2 regions of the Bacillus sp. SRL337 genome follow, and region 1 is predicted to be linked to the other one. Evidence: a T-box and tRNA genes for the amino acid it is inferred to sense, from the RefSeq annotation. Region 1 holds a T-box; the other holds one or more tRNA genes.
What was found. The T-box of region 1 lies ahead of pheS (phenylalanine--tRNA ligase subunit alpha). A T-box ahead of a tRNA ligase gene usually reads a tRNA of that ligase, here a tRNA-Phe.
Positions count from the first base shown of each region.

Region 2: it encodes a tRNA-Phe, which carries the amino acid that the T-box ahead of pheS (phenylalanine--tRNA ligase subunit alpha) is inferred to sense. The anticodon was not compared.

Region 1 is NZ_OZ481793.1:3,475,027-3,484,398, forward strand. It holds gene pheT (phenylalanine--tRNA ligase subunit beta) at 1-946, opposite strand, end outside; gene pheS (phenylalanine--tRNA ligase subunit alpha) at 969-2,006, opposite strand; T-box leader at 2,071-2,311, opposite strand; gene AC4E8A_RS17650 (TrmH family RNA methyltransferase) at 2,369-3,130, opposite strand; gene sspI (small acid-soluble spore protein SspI) at 3,283-3,492, shown strand; gene AC4E8A_RS17660 (M42 family metallopeptidase) at 4,189-5,274, opposite strand; gene AC4E8A_RS17665 (dUTP diphosphatase) at 5,402-5,890, opposite strand; gene AC4E8A_RS17670 (sigma-w pathway protein ysdB) at 6,086-6,487, shown strand; gene AC4E8A_RS17675 (TVP38/TMEM64 family protein) at 6,501-7,073, opposite strand; gene AC4E8A_RS17680 (DUF1294 domain-containing protein) at 7,126-7,425, opposite strand; gene rplT (50S ribosomal protein L20) at 7,828-8,187, opposite strand; gene rpmI (50S ribosomal protein L35) at 8,224-8,421, opposite strand; gene infC (translation initiation factor IF-3) at 8,443-8,946, opposite strand; ribosomal protein L20 leader region at 9,052-9,185, opposite strand.
Region 2 is NZ_OZ481793.1:1,116,042-1,125,413, reverse strand. It holds gene AC4E8A_RS05560 (response regulator transcription factor) at 1-1,011, opposite strand, end outside; gene AC4E8A_RS05555 (cache domain-containing sensor histidine kinase) at 986-2,797, opposite strand; gene AC4E8A_RS05550 (ABC transporter substrate-binding protein) at 2,928-4,211, opposite strand; gene AC4E8A_RS05545 (carbohydrate ABC transporter permease) at 4,283-5,110, opposite strand; gene AC4E8A_RS05540 (carbohydrate ABC transporter permease) at 5,110-6,057, opposite strand; tRNA gene AC4E8A_RS05535 (tRNA-Gly) at 6,414-6,487, opposite strand; tRNA gene AC4E8A_RS05530 (tRNA-Leu) at 6,498-6,582, opposite strand; tRNA gene AC4E8A_RS05525 (tRNA-Cys) at 6,590-6,663, opposite strand; tRNA gene AC4E8A_RS05520 (tRNA-Gly) at 6,666-6,740, opposite strand; tRNA gene AC4E8A_RS05515 (tRNA-Gln) at 6,745-6,819, opposite strand; tRNA gene AC4E8A_RS05510 (tRNA-His) at 6,864-6,939, opposite strand; tRNA gene AC4E8A_RS05505 (tRNA-Trp) at 6,952-7,025, opposite strand; tRNA gene AC4E8A_RS05500 (tRNA-Tyr) at 7,050-7,133, opposite strand; tRNA gene AC4E8A_RS05495 (tRNA-Thr) at 7,146-7,221, opposite strand; tRNA gene AC4E8A_RS05490 (tRNA-Phe) at 7,234-7,309, opposite strand; tRNA gene AC4E8A_RS05485 (tRNA-Asp) at 7,468-7,544, opposite strand; tRNA gene AC4E8A_RS05480 (tRNA-Met) at 7,615-7,688, opposite strand; tRNA gene AC4E8A_RS05475 (tRNA-Val) at 7,711-7,786, opposite strand; tRNA gene AC4E8A_RS05470 (tRNA-Glu) at 7,805-7,879, opposite strand; tRNA gene AC4E8A_RS05465 (tRNA-Ser) at 7,890-7,981, opposite strand; tRNA gene AC4E8A_RS05460 (tRNA-Asn) at 7,988-8,062, opposite strand; rRNA gene rrf (5S ribosomal RNA) at 8,071-8,187, opposite strand; rRNA gene AC4E8A_RS05450 (23S ribosomal RNA) at 8,378-9,372, opposite strand, start outside.

The DNA.
Region 1 (9,372 bases):
CATTTGTAATGACCAAATGGTTTTCGTTTAATTTTCTTTCTTCATCATCCAATGTGACAATCACTTCGTCCGGTTTTGCTCTTCTCACAAGGATTTCCTTGGATCCCAGACGGTCATAATCGAATGCATGAAGCGGCTGGCCATATTCAAGAAGGATATAGTTCGTGATATCCACCACATTGTTATGCGGTCTGATCCCAGATGCAATCAGCCGGTTCTGCATCCACATTGGTGATGGCCCGATTTTAATGTTTTTAATAATCTTAGCCACGTAAAGAGGATTATCTTCAGTTGCTTCCACTTTTACTGAAATGTAATCGGAAGCTTTCTCAGAGGACTCCACAACTTGAATTTCAGGCTTTTTAACATCACGGCCCAAGATGGCTGCAACTTCATAAGCTACACCCAGCATGCTCATGGCATCTGCTCTGTTTGGTGTCAGTCCTAACTCCAGAACCGCATCATCCAAATTAAGTTCCGCTACCGCATCAGAACCAACCTCTGCATCGTTTGCAAAAACATAAATTCCTTCTGCATGCTCTTTTGGGACAAGTTTGCCTTCAACACCAAGCTCCTGCAGTGAACAGATCATCCCATTGGATGCCTGACCGCGCAGCTTCGCTTTTTTAATTTTAAAATTGCCCGGCAGTACTGCGCCTACTTTTGCAACCGGCACCTTCTGGCCAGCAGCTACGTTTGGAGCACCACAGATGATTTGAACCGGTTCCCCTTCACCCACGTCCACCTGGCATCTGTTTAGTTTATCTGCGTCTGGATGAGGTTCGCACTCCAGTACGTGCCCAACCACTACATTCTTGATACCTTCTCCGATTACATCGACACCCTCTACTTCGATTCCGCTTCGGGTGATTTTTTCAGCCAGCTCTTCGGGATTGATGCCGGAAAGATCTACATAATCCTGCAGCCACTTATATGAAACAAACATTTTCCTGCCTCCTTAAGCTCTTTTATTCTTGAATTTGAAATTGATTTAAGAAACGAACGTCGTCTGTATAGAAATGTCGGATATCATCAATCCCATATTTAAGCATCGCAATTCGTTCAGGTCCCATACCGAAAGCAAACCCGGTATATTTTCCAGAATCGAATCCGGCCATTTCCAGGACATTTGGATGGACCATCCCAGCTCCTAAAATTTCAATCCAACCGGTTCCTTTACATACTCTGCAGCCTTCGCCGCCGCACATCTTACATGTGATATCCATTTCAACAGAAGGCTCTGTGAAAGGGAAGAAGCTCGGGCGCAGGCGTATTTCTCTGTCCTCACCGAACATTTTTTTGGCAAATGCCTGCAGAGTTCCCTTCAAGTCACTCATGCGGATATTTTCACCGATCACAAGCCCCTCAATTTGCATGAACTGGTGGGAATGCGTCGCATCGTCATTATCGCGGCGGTACACCTTTCCTGGACAAATGACCTTGATCGGCCCTTTTCCTTTATGCTTCTCCATCGTTCTAGCCTGCACAGGTGAAGTGTGGGTTCTAAGTAAAGTTTCCTCCGTAATGTAGAAAGAGTCCTGCATATCCCTTGCCGGATGCCCTTTCGGAAGGTTCAATGCTTCAAAGTTGTAAAAGTCCGTTTCCACTTCGGGACCTTCGGCAATGCTGTACCCCATTCCGATAAAGAGATCCTCAATTTCTTCCACGATTTTCGTCAGTGGATGTTTGCTTCCTTTCTTGACTGGCCTGCCAGGAAGGGTTACATCAATGGTTTCTGCTGCAAGCTTTTTGTTGACAGCTTCTTTTTCCAACTTTTCATTTTTTTCTTCCAGGCGTTCAGTGACTGCGGCACGCACTTCGTTTGCAAGAGCTCCCATTTTTGGACGCTCTTCCGCCGAAAGCTTGCCCATTCCTTTCAATACTTCGGTAATTGGTCCTTTTTTCCCGAGATAGGCGACACGGATATCATTGAGCTCTTTAAGCCCCTCTGCTGCTTCGATTTTTTCGAGAGCTTCCTCTTGCAGCTGCTTTAATTTTGCTTCCATGCAAATGGCCTCCTTAGCTAATTTTGGCAATTTATTTTTTACAACAAAAAAACCTCATTCCCAATCAAGGGACGAGGTTATCGTCGCGGTACCACCCTTATTAAAACACATGGACTTAGTCCTGTGTCCTCTTCATTGGGATAACGGCTTTTCGCCGGGGCATCTTTCGGTTTCACCAGAAACGGTCCCGATGCCAACTCAAGAGGTGAACGTTCACAATGCTGTCCATAAGAGTACTTTCAGTCCGGATACTCTTTCCCTGAAATGGTTACAAACATGCTACTTTTCTCTATCACTGTTTTTACTATATGTGCAATCTATTATAGAAAACATTGAGGCTGTTTTCAAACCTTTTCGTAAAATTAATGCGCCTTTTTTAAATGATACATTAAAATACCGGCTGCAATGGCGACATTCAAGGATTCGCTCTTACCATAAATCGGCACATAAAGGTTCTGATCAGTGGAATTTAATATGGCCTTTGAAACGCCATTTCCTTCATTTCCGAGAATCAGCGCAAATGATTCCGAACTGGATATTGTATTGTACTCAACACCATTTTCTAATGCTGTTCCGTACACAGGAATTCCTACAGCTTTCAGTTGCCCTATCCAGCTTGAGAGCTCCCCTTTGATGATCGGCAGGTGAAAGTGGCTTCCCTGTGCAGACCTCAGCACTTTGGGATTATAAAGATCAGCTGAACCCTCGCCAAGGATGATATGATTGATTCCTGCAGCATCTGCCGTCCGGATGATGGTCCCTAGATTTCCGGGATCCTGCACTTCATCCAGCAGCAGAAATGTCTTGCCCTTGAGGTCAAGGTTTCCCTCTTCTTGTTGATGACAAACAGCGAATACCCCCTGACTTGATTCCGTTGCAGAGACTGCTTTTGCTGCATCTTCTGAGAGGGTAGTAATCCAGACATCATCCATATTCCAGGCGGAAGGGAGATCTACACCTTCTTTTATAAGGACTTCTTTGACAATCCCTTTATATTTCAGGGCTTCTTCAACAAGATGAAAGCCTTCAACCATATATGTACCTGAGCGTTCCCGCTCTTTTTTCGTATGAAGTTTTTTCCATTGTTTCACTTGCGGATTTTTTGCAGATTGGACGTATTTCACAGTTTAATCTCCTTGTGAACGATTTAGCAGCCTTTGTTCGTTATATGCCGCTTTCGAATTTACATTATACATCAGATTATATACATAATAAACGCTCAGTGAGGAGAAGATATCCTTGAAAACATTACTATCAGGGTAAAGGAGCGTTTTAAATGGGCTTAAACTTACGTAATGCGATTATCCATAATGTATCCGGAAACAATCAGGATCAGTTAAAGGACACCATCGTTGACGCGATTCAGGGCGGAGAAGAAAAAACACTTCCTGGTCTTGGCGTTTTGATGGAAGTATTCTGGAATAATGCAGATCAACAAGAGCAGAAGATGCTTTTGGAAACGATTGAAGAAGGCTTGAATAAATAGTGGATGCGGATGCTTACCGGGCATCCGTTTTTGATTTGAATATAATAAAATTTCCGCTCCAGGTGTACTATTCCGCGGGGCTCGCGGTGAACTATAAAGCGGAAGCGGCCGCTCAGCTCAGCACCGTACGAATTGGAGGGATCCCGTATGAGATAAAGGAATCACAACGAACAGAGTGAGTTGATGATGACTTATCGCAAGGAGGGAGACCGAAATCCGCTAGGTGTTGGCCGCTGTAGCTGGGTTGGCCACCTCAGCTTCACAAAAAGCGGAATGGCCCCGCTCAGCGGCGTACGAACTGGAAGGCTTTCGCATGAGATAAAGGAATCACGAAGAGCGTTAGCGATTCGATGATGGCTTATCGTAAGGAGGAAGACTGAAGTTCGATAGCCATTGGGGCCTTGTAGCTGGCTTCGCCTGCAGGGTCTCACCTGTCGAGATTCCGCAGGAACTCGTACACCTTCCGCTCCAATCTACCAAAAAATTAAATTCATCTCCCTCATGTTCACTTTCTGCTCACACAAACGCCTTAAAACCACCTTTCAAGTACATCACTTCAACCCCCTTCTCCCAGTTCTGCCTTGACTCCACTCTTCAAGTACATCAAAACCACTTTCGCCCTCCAAAATGGCCTTGAAATACACACAAACCTAACACAATCAAAAAGAGACCCCAAAAAGGAGTCTCCTTAACAAATCAATCAAATGTAATTTTAGCGACTGTATCTTTATCAAGACGCTTGATGACTTCAGTGATTAATTTAACGGCATTTTCATAATCATCACGGTGAAGCATCGCTGCATGTGAGTGAATGTAGCGAGTTGCGATTGTGATGGACAATGCCGGGACACCGTTAGCAGTCAAGTGGATGGCACCTGAATCTGTACCGCCCCCAGCGATGGCATCAAATTGATAAGGGATGTTGTTTTCATCAGCAATATCAGTTACGAAATCACGCAGTCCTTTGTGAGATACCATGGATGCATCATAAAGAATGATCTGCGGGCCTTCACCCATTTTGCTTTGTGCTTCTTTTTCAGAGATTCCAGGAGTATCCCCAGCAATACCAACATCGACACCAAAAGCAATGTCAGGGTTGATTTTTGCAGCAGAAGTTCTTGCTCCGCGAAGACCAACTTCTTCCTGGACTGTTCCAACACCATAAACGACGTTTGGATGATTTTCACCTTTCAATCCTTTTAGGACATCGATGGCAATCGCACAGCCGATTCGGTTATCCCACGCTTTAGCCAAAAGCATCTTTTCATTGTTCATTACAGTGAATTCAAAGTACGGAACAACCATATCGCCCGGCTTGACACCCCACTCTTGGGCTTCATCGCGGCTGGATGCACCGATATCGATGAACATATCCTTGATATCGACCGGCTTCTTGCGCGCTTCAGCAGGAAGGATATGTGGTGGTTTGGATCCGATAACACCTGTAATATCGCCCTTCTTCGTTACTATTGTCACACGCTGTGCCAGCATTACCTGTGACCACCAGCCGCCGACTGTTTGGAAGCGGAGGAATCCTTTGTCATCAATTTGCGTAATCATAAAGCCGACTTCATCAAGATGGCCAGCTATCATGATCTTCGGACCGTTTTCATCGCCGACTTTCTTAGCGATCAAGCTTCCTAAGTTATCGGTTGTAATTTCATCAGCGAAAGGTTCTATGTATTTCTTCATTACGTCTCTTGCTTCCCGTTCGTTACCGGGCACACCTTTAGCATCTGTCAAATCTTTCAGCATGCTGAGCGTTTCATCTAATTTCGCCATTATTTCGACCCCCTAATGATTTTATGTACCGCTAATAATCATATCAAATTATCAGAATTTATTCAAAAGATTAACATCGATTACTGAACGGTCTTGTTAGGGTTCCTCTTTCCCCAGTGGATATTCCTCAGTATCCTTCCTGCTGACGCTTGTAATTCACTTCATTTTTCTCTTTATAAGCTTGTACTACATCTTCGTGAGAAAAACCAAGGAGTTCGCCTAAATAGAAATACTGATGAACAAGCTGGTCATACTCGGTTACAGATCTCTTCACTTTCAGATCGTGGATGGAGTTGAATATTTCAATGAATTGCTTCGTAACATCTTCTTCATGGTAGCTTGCCTCTCTAAGCTCAAAATGCTTGATTCCAATATTTATTCCTAATGACAGAATGAAATGAACACCATCCACGAATTCTTCAAGGATTACCTTCTTTTCTGATGATGGCTTTTTGCTCCAAAATTTAAAGCACCTTGTCTCATTTGCCAGCTCGCCTACTTCTACGAGAAGGGCCAACACTTTCTCATTAAAGAGATCCGCTTCTTCCAAGCCATGCTCTTTTTCAATGTATGAATCGAGTTCTCTCTGCATTTCAAATAAATGGTTAATATTCATTCCTACAGCTCCCTTTCATTATTCCATCCTTTCTGTACCCTCATAAAATCATTGAATGGCAACGAATACTATAACACACTGCATCGTCCTCATAAAAAAGTTTCATTTTTTTCCTGAAAAAATGAAACTTTTTCAAGACTCGATCGTATAGAGGAACAGATGGATTATGCTTTGTAATTGTCTGGAGGTTGTTTTGTGCTGATATTGATAAGAATACTGATCTTTTTCCTTATTATTTACCTATTATACCGTGCGTTCAAATACATTGTGAATCCTAAACGCAAGCTGGAATTAGCGATGGAACAAAAGAAGTTCTACTTCCTGGACGATCAGGAAAATGTCCGAAAAAACTTTCTTGTCACTTATAAAGGAATACTCTTTCAAGGCGAAAAATACCTCGGAACAACCGACCAAGCCTTTGACGTCATCTCCATTTTTGTATGGGTTGAAAACTCCAGCTCGTTAAAAGGAATCAGCTTTGAAGACCTGAAATATGTGGAGACGGAAATCTTGGAAAGATACCCGAATGCTGCAATTGATTGGAAAAGCCCTTTGAAAGAATTCATAAACAAAAAGAAGAAGCCGGAAATGGATTGACCATTTTCGGCTTTTATGATGGCTGATGGAAAAATTCACGCCATTTGATGACCCTCACCTTTTCCCTCAATGTATAGAATAGAATGAACAGCCCCAGTAAAATCAGCATGATGATGCCTGGAGTAAACTCTGAGATGAATTCCCCAAATACAGTATAAAAGAATGCAAGCGGCAGATTGGCGAGGAAGGAGCTTTTCACGTAATCTCCAAGGGCTGGCTTTCTTTCCATAAGACAGACATTCAACAGTTGATAATGTACAAATGGGACAAGCCTCAGCACAGCAATCTGGCCCACAGTCAACTTGGCTCCATACCCAAACCATTTTTGCTTTAAGTTTAATAGTTTTTGATTCAAAGCCGGGAACATTTTTAAGATGAAGTAGGATCCGGCTGATAACAGCGTTAATCCAATAAGTGAGTAAATGGTTCCAAAAACACTTCCAAATAAGATTCCACCGATAATGCATACAAGAACAACCGGAATAAAGATAAACTGCCTTAGAATATGAAATAGAATAAATGCCAGGGGAGCCAGCCATCCGCTTGATTCAATGAAAGCAAATACAAAGGCATATCTCTCGTCCATGCTCCCACCTCGTTTCAACAGTTTACTACAGCATATACAATAGTACGAGCTGTTAGAACAAGGCTTTATTCTGTAAAATAATGAATGCCAGCCCGGCATATGTGATTAGTTCGATAAGGGATAAAGCAGGAAGCCCGTACTTAAAAGAAGAATGCTTCGTCTTGTGCCGGTATATTTTCATTCCTGCATAACAGCCGACCGCTCCCCCAAGGATGGCTGCCTTCCAGATCGAACTCTCTCTAATTCTATATTTATTCTGTCTAGCCCTGTTCTTGTCATTTACCATGATGATCAATCCCATTAGATTCACAGCAATAAAATAAGCAAGAAGAAATAGTAGTGGTGTGCTCATTATCAATGCCTCTTTTCATAGATTTGTATTCACCCTAAGTATAAAGCATCAAGTCCATGTAATGGTATCGAATACACTATTCTAGGAATATAGCGGGAACAATATGATTGTGATCACATTGGCACTATTCTTGAAGTTGTTGAGCGGAACGAAGGCTGTGCGATTTACGGTACACATCCAGCTCCCAACCATTAGCAGAACATAGGTCAGCTTCAACTCACTTCGTTCCTGGTATATCCTCCACCTCATGTGAAGAACCCAACCTGTATGGCGCTGAACGGCTGTTTACGCTTTATAGCTCACTGTCCGCCAGGCGTAGCTGTATAGCTGCAGCGGGTAATAACCATTCCTTTTAAAAGCAAAAAAGCCATCCTCCAAAGAGAATGGCTTAGGGCAGCAATATTACTTGTTGTTTTGAGATTTTGCAGCTTCTGCTAATTGAGCAAATGCTTTTTCGTCGTTAACAGCAAGATCAGCAAGCATCTTACGGTTCACTTCGATACCTGCAAGTTTAAGACCGTGCATCATGCGGCTGTAAGAAAGACCGTTCATGCGTGCAGCTGCATTGATACGAGTGATCCAAAGCTTACGGAAGTCGCGCTTTTTCTGGCGACGGTCACGGTAAGCATACATATAAGATTTCATAACCTGCTGGTTAGCTACTTTGTATAATGTATGTTTTGATCCGAAAAACCCTTTTGCTAATTTAAGAACTCTTTTGCGACGTCTGCGTGTTACTGTACCGCCTTTTACACGTGGCATATTATTTCCCTCCTAGTGTGGTAAATCTATTTCGATTTATAAGTTGTCAAGCATGTGACGAATGCGCTTGAAATCACCTGCAGAAACAACAGCGCCTTTACGTAGCTTACGCTTTTGCTTCGTAGATTTGTTAGCGAATAAATGGCTTGTATAAGCATGAGAGCGTTTTAATTTTCCAGAACCTGTCTTTTTAAAACGCTTAGCTGAGCCGCGGTGAGTTTTCATTTTTGGCATGTGAAATTCCTCCTCGATCCATTACTTTTCATTAATAGGTGCTAATACTAAGAACATACTGCGTCCTTCCATCTTTGGCTTCGATTCTACTGTAGAAAGATCTTTACATGCTTCAGAGAAACGATCCAGTACGCGTTGGCCGATTTCTTTATGAGTAATGGCACGGCCTTTAAAGCGGATAGAAGCTTTTACTTTGTCCCCTTTTTCAAGGAACTTGCGAGCATTGCGAAGCTTTGTGTTAAAATCATGTTCTTCGATACCAGGGCTCAGGCGAACCTCTTTCAAATTGATGATTTTCTGGTTTTTGCGAGCTTCTTTTTCTTTCTTCTGCTGCTCGAACTTATACTTACCATGGTCCATGATACGGCCCACCGGTGGTTTTGCATTCGGAGCAACCAATACAAGATCAAGATTCACACGTCCAGCGATTTCTAATGCTTCATTTTTGGATTTAATTCCAAGCTGCTCACCGTTTTGGTCAATCAAACGGATCTCACGAGCACGTATGCCTTCGTTAACGAACATGTCTTTGCTAATAGTCAGCCACCTCCAAGGTTTATTAAGAATACGAAGTTTGGGTCAAGATCAGCATAGAGCAAATAGCTGCAGGGCAGAATGCATATTGGTTTTAGCCATAAAAAAATGCCGGTGGCAAAAGCACACCCGCATTATAAGACGTAAACGTCATAAAGTACATTTCGTAAAACCTGCCAACTGCCTAGTGCGTCAATCAGGTGAGAAGCGGGTAGCTCCTTCTTTACCGCAAACTGTATTCAATTACCTTAGTTACTATATCATAATCAGTATTACACTGTCAAATGATCGCTTTCTTTTGCAACAAGAATTATCTTATCAAAAGTCTGCCCATAACGCAATAGCTTTCTTTTAAAAATGTTTAAAAAGTCTATTTTGAGGCTAAAGAATAGTAGCAGAAATTATTAAAGGAGTGTT
Region 2 (9,372 bases), 2.3 Mb from region 1:
CAGTGAGCTGACTTGTGAATTGACTTGTTCAAAGCTCCCGGATTGAATCGCCCATTTCAGTTCATTAGAATGATCAAGGAGATGAAACAGAGTCCTGTTTGAAATCTCCTGATCTGTGACTACTCTTTTTAAGGATAGAAGATCATGCTTCCTCAAAATGATATGTGAAGAGGAATAGGCTTCTTTCACGCTGTGTGAATTTGAGCCAAGAGCGGCTAAGGGCCGTACCTTGCTGCAATGATAGATGGCTGTACAAATATCACGAAGAAGAAGCGGAGCATTCTGCTCATTCCATATTAAAATCACCAGTTCCTCTCCATTATGGATATTTCTGAAACAGACACCTTCATTATTTTTTCTCAGCCATTCATTAGCAATGTTGCTCAAGGTGAAAACAGCCAGTTCTTCTTCGCCTTGAAAGGCCTTCATTGCCAACGGTTTGATAGGCATCAAGGCAATCCTTTTTTCCATATCCCCTAATGATAGGCCAAATTCAGTATTGATCCTGTTCTCTGCGGCAGCTGAAAGATCTCCCGTAAGGCAAAGCCTGGAGAACAGTCGATCCCAATAAAGGGGTTTGGCTTCATTTAGAACCTGGCTTTCTTCTACTTGATTTTTTCTTGAACGGGCCTGTTCCTTCCACTCGTTCACGGCTTTCCCCAAAGCTTCGTTCAATATTTCCGGTTCAATCGGTTTAAGGATGTAATCAAAGCTCTTATAGTAAAGAGCGTTCCTCATATATTCATAATCATCATGGCCGCTCACAACAATCGTTTTACTGCGGAGCCCGCATGAATGCAGCCACTTCAGCAGACTTATGCCATCCCGGCGCGGCATCCTCATATCAGTAAAGATGATGGCCGGACGATGCTTCTTAATCAGTTCAACAGCTTCCTCTCCATCTTCTGCTTCTAAAATCGTATCAATTCCATGCTGTTCCCATTCACCCAGCAACTTCAGCCCATCCCTGACATGCCTTTCATCATCAATGATGATGGCCTTCATGATCATCACCATCCATCCTCACGGGCAGCCTCATGGTGACTCTGAACCCACCGCCTTCTATGTTCATAAAATCAAGGCTTGCCTGTTGATTGTAGTAAAGCATCAGCCTCATATAAACGTTCTTCAACCCAATGCTAGTATTCGGACCTGAGTGATTCTTTACGTCTGTTTTAAAGTGATCGTGAATCTCTTCAAGCTTTTCCTTTGTCACCCCTGCCCCATTATCTTCAATCATGACGATTAGGTCCTCCTCCTTCATCAGACATGTTAAAGTGATTTGTCCAATGCCTTCCCTACTATCAAAACCATGCTTGAAATAATTTTCTATAATCGGCTGCAGAAGCATCTTGGGTATTTGTGCTTCCTTTATTTCTTCTTCAACAACTATTGAATATTCAAGGTGAGCGCCAAATCGTTCTTTTTGTAAAAGAAGGTAGGCTCGGGTATAACTGATTTCCTTACTGAGCGGAACGATGTCTTCTTCCATATCCATTCCATATCTCATGATTTTGGAAAGGTGGGTGATCAAGGTGTAAATCTGAGGCACCTTATTTTTTAAAGCAACCGTGCCGATTGATTGCAGGGCATTATATAAAAAGTGCGGATTGATTTGCGATTGCAGGACCTTCAGCTGATTGGTCTTATTCTCCAATTCTAATTTGTATTCCCTGTTAATCAATTGATTGATTCTCCCGATCATCTGTTGAAACCGCGAACCAAGAAGCCCTATTTCATCTGTGCCGAAAGATTGTGATTCAATCTTCATATCCCCTTTTTCAACCTGCTGGATATTATGAAGAAGGACACGGATTGGAGAAGTGATCTTAAAGGATACGAACAGTATCGACAGGATGACAAGCGAAAGGCCTATAATACCAAACAGGATGTTGATTTTGGCTACACTAAACGCACTCTCGTAAAGGTTCGCATAGGAGACCCTTTTTACCAAGATCCAGCCGCCGGCAGACGGAGATAAACGATCATACATCATCACTCCATTAAAGGAATCCTCTTTCCATTCAAGTGTACCTGATCCTTCTTCCGCATCAGCAATCTTGGATATCCATGCCTGGCTATTCTGTTTACGGGCCATATCCCTGCTGGAACTATAGATCATCTCACCTTCAGAAGTCAGGAGATAAAATTCTTCCGTTTCGGTGTTGTACAAATTCCTGCTCAGATCCAGGATCTTGTCGGGAACAATTTCCATTGAGATATATGACAGAACTTCATCATTAGGCACATTCGTAAAAGCTCTATGAATGGTGATAATATTCCTTGATTGCTTCCCCCCTTCTTCCTGCTGTGGATAAGAAGGTTCAATATACATGTTATATGGATTCCGCTTGGCCTTCATAAAAACATCATGCATTGCCTCTTCATTCCTGGTAGTAAAAACAACTGTCGTATGCTTGGTAGCGGTGATGACACGTTCATCCTTCGCGAAGGATATGCTGACTTTATTAATTGTATCTTCCGTATAAAGAATTGTTTGCACAACATTTTTGACCATTCCAGTGGTAAGGTAATTACTCTCATTCCCCGGCGATTTCAAATAATTGATGAAATCAGGATTATTATAGAGTGAAAGTGTCAAACTGTTTAACTCGTTAATATAGTTTTCCAGATTGATTTTTCCTTGATAGAGCAGGTTGCTGCTTTCCTGGATGACCTCTTCCTCGATTGAATTCTTCGTATATAGGTATGTAATGATGATGGAACTGCCAAAAGGAATAATCGTGGTGACCATTAACAGGATAATCAACTTGTTCCGGATACTATTCTTTAACATAAAAGTGATCCCCCAATACTCATATATACTAGTATAGAGTGTATCACGGCAGTATTGAAAGCGCTTTTTCAGGAACTGCTTCAAGATATAAACAGAAAGCATGCCTGTGAAAGACATGCTCTCTATTTTTTCACTTCAAGTTGTCCCAAGTCGTCTGGAAACGCTCAAGCAATGTATCATAATCGATTTTTCCTGCAGCATATTCCTGGATAGCCGCAGCGAATTCTTTGTTGGCACCATCCGGCCATCTGAACCAAGTCCAAGGGATGGTGTTTTCTTCTTTAGAATATTCAAGAATGGATTGCCCCAGATCACCCAAACCGGCAGGCTCAATATTGTCAAACGCCGGAATGAACGCAAACTCTTCTGTGATATAGCCTTTACCTGTTTCAGAAGTAACCATCCATTCCAAGAATGTTTTCGCTTCTTCAAGGTGTTCGGAATTCTTATTCAATACCCAGTTATTCGGCACCCCTACAGGCAGTCGGTCTGCATTGCTTTCATCATTGCTGATGGGGATAGGAAGGAAGCCCATGTTGATGTCAGGATTAATCTCAGTAATCATATTTTCAGTCCAATTCCCCTGCTGAAGCATAGCGGTCTCCCCGGATGCAAAAAGTGTCACTTGTGTATTGTAGTCTGTAGTCAATGGATTATCGTTTGCATACTTCAACTCCGTATCAAGGACCTCTTTAAATTCCTTGAATTTCTCATTGCCGGTGATTTTTTCAGATCCATCATAAAGACCCTCAATGAATGCTACAGGGTCCTCCTGCTGGGCAAATGGAATGTTCAGCAAATGCTGTCCGATTACCCACCACTCACCGTAACCCGCAGAGAATGGAGTGATACCGGCTGTTTTTAATTTTTCAGAAGCGGCTTTCAATTCATCGATTGTTGCAGGCGGTTCTGAAACACCTGCTTTCTCAAATAAATCTTTATTGTAGACAAATCCATATCCTTCGAGATTTACAGGCATTCCATAAAGCTTGCCGTCTTCATCAGTCATAGGAACTTTACCTATAGGAAGAACGTGATCAACCCAAGGCTCTCCTGATAGATCTGCCAATTTTTCTTTCCACAGTTCCAACTCTTTAAATCCGCCGTTATTGAAGATATCCGGCTCTTCACCAGAAGCAAACTTTGCCTTCAGCGCTGCACCGTAATCAGCACCGCCCCCGACAGTTTCAAGTTTAACTTTGATGTCTGGATGCTCAGCTTCAAATTCTTTGATCATTTCAGCAAGCTGATCGGCAATTTCCACTTTGAACTGAAAGAAATTCAGGGTAACGACATCATCTCCTGAAGTGGTATCCCCATCTGAATTACCTGAACTGTTTTCAGAAGAAGAGCATCCGGCAGCAATACCGAATACAAATGCGAAAGACATACATAAAAGCAGAAAACGTTTCATAAATGGTTTGACCTCCCTGGTACTTAGTATTATTTTATATAAATTCCCGGAGTTTACCAGGACCTTTATATCTACTTAATGGATCCTGCCGCAATTCCCTTAATAATATGTTTTTGTAGAAATAGGAAGAAGATGATGATTGGCGTAATACCCAGTACCAGTGCCGCAAGTCCCATATCCCATTGTTTTGTATATTGGGCAAAGAATGAGCTTGCTGCCAAAGGAATCGTCCTCAATTCAGCATCTTGCAATACCAACAGAGGCAGCAGATAGTCATTCCAGATCCACAGTGTGTTCAGGATGATGACCGTAACGGTAATCGGTTTTAGGAGCGGAAAAACGATCCGCCAAAATACCCCGAATGGGCTGCAGCCATCAATCATCGCAGATTCCTCGATTTCCACCGGAACTGTTTTTACAAACCCGTGGTAAAGGAACAATGATAGTGGAACGCCAAAGCCGAAATACATGATGATAAGGCCATGAAGGCTGTTGGTCAGAAGTAGAGCGCCTCCCAGCTTCATGAGCGGAATCATCACTGTCTGGAAGGGGATCACCATCGCGGAGACAAACAGGATAAATAAAAGCTTGCTGAACTTGCCTGGCGTCCTTACCATTTTCCACGCGGCCATGGAGCTGATAATGACCAAACCTATATTGCTGAATAACGTTATGATCAGTGAGTTCCAGAAGGCTTTGGGAAAATTGATGACTTCCCATACCTTTATATAATTGGAGAAAAGGAACTCTTCCGGCCATGCAGCAGCATCTATCAATATTGCAGCAAAAGGCTTAACAGAATTGACCAGTACAAAGTAAAAAGGGATAAGAAAGATGAGCCCGATTGTAACTCCAATGATTTCCAGAACAAATGTCCTTTTCGTATAGCGGCTGCCCATTACGCCTCAACCTCCTTCTTCTTCGTCAGCATCACTTGAGCAGTCGTAAAGACAGCTACTACCACAAAGAACAGGATGGATTTCGCTGTACCCAAGCCATAACGGTTATTTTGGAATGCCTCCTGATAAATGTTAATGGCAACTGATTGAGTGGAATTGAATGGCCCACCTCCAGTCAGGGAGATATTCAAGTCAAAAATCTTGAATGCCATAGAAATTGTCAGGAAGAAACATATTGTAAATGCAGGCAGAATCAACGGGATAATAATTTTTGTCAGTACAGCCCAGCTTGAAGCCCCGTCTATTTTCGCTGCCTCCAATAAGGATGTATCCACTCCTTGAAGTGCTGCTACATAAATTACCATCATATAACCGCTGATCTGCCAGGCGAAGACAATGACAATCCCCCAAAACGCTGTCGTCTCATCCCCAAGCCATGGCATCTTGAAGAATCCGAGACCTGTCATATTTCCTACCGAGGCGAACCCTTTGACGAAGATGAACTGCCAGATAAAACCGAGCAGCAGCCCTCCGATCACATTCGGGATGAAAAATACTGTCCTTAATATATTTCTTGTTTTCAATGCTGCAGTCAGAAGAAGGGCAAAGCTGAACCCGATCAGGTTACTGATCACAACAGCTGCCAGCATAAACTTAGTTGTAAATTTGAATGATTCATAGAAAGCTGTGTCATTTGTGAAAATCTTTGTGTAGTTTTCAAACCCTACCCATTGAACAGCAGAACTGACTCCATTCCATGATGTAAACGAATAATAAAGCCCCATTAAGAATGGAATGATCTGAATCACCAGAAAAAAAAGCAGAGCAGGCCCTACAAACGCTGCATAGATAAGAATGCTCTTGTACTTTACCTTTTTCTTCGCTGCTCTGTTAAGCTGCCTCTTTGGGCTCACAGGTTCTGTTTCGATCTTTGTCTTCACTAGCATCACCGCCTTTAAATGAATTTCTTTCCTAAAGTATAATGGAAGCGCTTTCTAGTAAGGGTATACAATATTGACAAGGAAGGAGCACTATTGTGATTAGTTGGGAGTTGGTCTCTTAAATTGGTGACAGTCACTCCCCGAATCATGTTGGTTTTTGTCGAAAACAAGGGATCGGTTGAACGGATTCCTTCCATAAAAGACAGGGGCAGATCAGAGGGAGTTGGCTGGATAATTGCTGCAGGAAGCTATTCACAGAGAACTTGGTATGATAGTGTAATTCCATTTAAATTTATGGTCTATATCAAAAGGAACAGCAAAAAAACCTTTCTCACAATGAGAAAGGTTTGAGTTTGTATGTATGGAGCGGGTGAAGGGAATCGAACCCTCATCATCAGCTTGGAAGGCTGAGGTTTTACCACTAAACTACACCCGCAATATACATATGGTACCGGTGGCCGGGGTCGAACCGGCACTCCAGAAGGAACACGATTTTGAGTCGTGCGCGTCTGCCAATTCCGCCACACCGGCAAGTGTTTGGAGGCGGCAACCGGATTTGAACCGGTGATAGAGGTTTTGCAGACCTCTGCCTTACCACTTGGCTATGCCGCCATTGGAGCGGAAGACGGGATTCGAACCCGCGACCCCCACCTTGGCAAGGTGGTGTTCTACCACTGAACTACTTCCGCTTATTGGCTGGGCTAGCTGGATTCGAACCAACGCATGTCGCAGTCAAAGTGCGATGCCTTACCGCTTGGCTATAGCCCACTGATATAATTATATGCAATTAAGAACAAATTAGTGAAAACTTATGGGGCGACTGATGGGAATCGAACCCACGAATGTCGGAACCACAATCCGATGCGTTAACCACTTCGCCACAATCGCCATAAGCTAAATTGGCAGGGGTAGTAGGAATCGAACCCACACTGGAGGTTTTGGAGACCTCTGTTCTACCTTTAAACTATACCCCTATGAAATTATTTACTTTATAAAAGTGGTGGAGGGGGGCAGATTCGAACTGCCGAACCCGAAGGAGCGGATTTACAGTCCGCCGCGTTTAGCCACTTCGCTACCCCTCCATATATTCCCGATGGTGCCGGCAAGAGGACTTGAACCCCCAACCTACTGATTACAAGTCAGTTGCTCTACCAGTTGAGCTACACCGGCATTTTTAGAAAATGGTGGCTCAGGACGGAATCGAACCGCCGACACATGGATTTTCAGTCCATTGCTCTACCAACTGAGCTACTGAGCCGTAATAGTTTCGGCTTCCGCTAAACTTTAAATCTCTTCGTCAGTTCCATCGCTCATATCCTCACGCACCTCCAGTGCGCTCCGGTATTCGCTCAGTCACTTCCTTGACCTTTTCGTTTATCGAACCCCTCTTAGTTTGGACTAAGATCTTTTTAAAAATGGCGGTCCGGACGGGACTCGAACCCGCGACCTCCTGCGTGACAGGCAGGCATTCTAACCAACTGAACTACCGGACCAAAGATTTTTGCCGTTAGGCAAAATATCTATCCTTAACATAAGGAGCAAACCTATTTGTCAAGAATGGTATTGCGGGGGCAGGATTTGAACCTGCGACCTTCGGGTTATGAGCCCGACGAGCTACCGAACTGCTCCACCCCGCGACGATTTATAATAATGATTGAATGGTGGAGGATGACGGGATCGAACCGCCGACCCTCTGCTTGTAAGGCAGATGCTCTCCCAGCTGAGCTAATCCTCCATATTTTGTTTTGTGAGTTGGTGACCCGTACGGGATTCGAACCCGTGTTACCGCCGTGAAAGGGCGGTGTCTTAACCGCTTGACCAACGGGCCGTATGTATAATGGCGGAGAGCAAGGGATTTGAACCCTTGAGACAGGGTTACCCGCCTACACGATTTCCAATCGTGCTCCTTCGGCCACTCGGACAGCTCTCCATTTTTTGGCTCCGCAGGCAGGACTCGAACCTGCGACCGATCGGTTAACAGCCGATAGCTCTACCACTGAGCTACTGCGGAATAATTCAGCCTGGCGACGTCCTACTCTCACAGGGGGAAATCCCCCAACTACCATCGGCGCTGAAGAGCTTAACTTCCGTGTTCGGCATGGGAACGGGTGTGACCTCTTCGCCTTTGTCACCAGACAATGTCTTTTTTAAGGACAAGTTCTATTATATCGAGTTATATAATTTTTTCAAGTCTTTTTTTAAAAAATCTTTTAAAATTATTCACTCAAAACTAGATAAAGGTCATGAAGAATCAGAAAGGATTCCGAATTTCGCTATTTTGCAATCCAGCTCCGGCGGCTATTAAAAGCCGCCTGCGCTTTTTAACGTGGTTAAGTCCTCGATCGATTAGTATCTGTCAGCTGCACGTGTCGCCACGCTTCCACCTCAGACCTATCTACCTGATCATCTTTCAGGGATCTTACTCACATAAAGTGATGGGAAATCTCATCTCGAGGGGGGCTTCATGCTTAGATGCTTTCAGCACTTATCCCTTCCGCACATAGCTACCCAGCGATGCCTTTGGCAAGACAACTGGTACACCAGCGGTGCGTCCATCCCGGTCCTCTCGTACTAAGGACAGCTCCTCTCAAATTTCCTGCGCCCACGACGGATAGGGACCGAACTGTCTCACGACGTTCTGAACCCAGCTCGCGTACCGCTTTAATGGGCGAACAGCCCAACCCTTGGGACCGACTACAGCCCCAGGATGCGATGAGCCGACATCGAGGTGCCAAACCTCCCCGTCGATGTGGACTCTTGGGGGAGATAAGCCTGTTATCCCCGGGGTAGCTTTTATCCGTTGAGCGATGGCCCTTCCATGCGGAACCACCGGATCACTAAGCCCGACTTTCGTCCCTGCTCGACTTGTAGGTCTCGCAGTCAAGCTCCCTTGTGCCTTTACACTCTGCGAATGATTTCCAACCATTCTGAGGGAACCTTTGGGCGCCTCCGTTACTCTTTAGGAGGCGACCGCCCCAGTCAAACTGCCCACCTGACACTGTCTCCCACCCCGATCAGGGGCGCGGGTTAGAAGTTCAACACAGCCAGGGTAGTATCCCACCAGCGCCTCCACCGAAGCTGGCGCTCCGGTTTCCAAGGCTCCTACCTATCCTGTACAAGCTGTGCCAAAATTCAATATCAGGCTACAGTAAAGCTCCACGGGGTCTTTCCGTCCTGTCGCGGGTAACCTGCATCTTCACAGGTACTATAATTTCACCGAGTCTCTCGTTGAGACAGTGCCCAGATCGTTGCGCCTTTCGTGCGGGTCGGAACTTACCCGACAAGGAATTTCGCTACCTTAGGACCGTTATAGTTACGGCC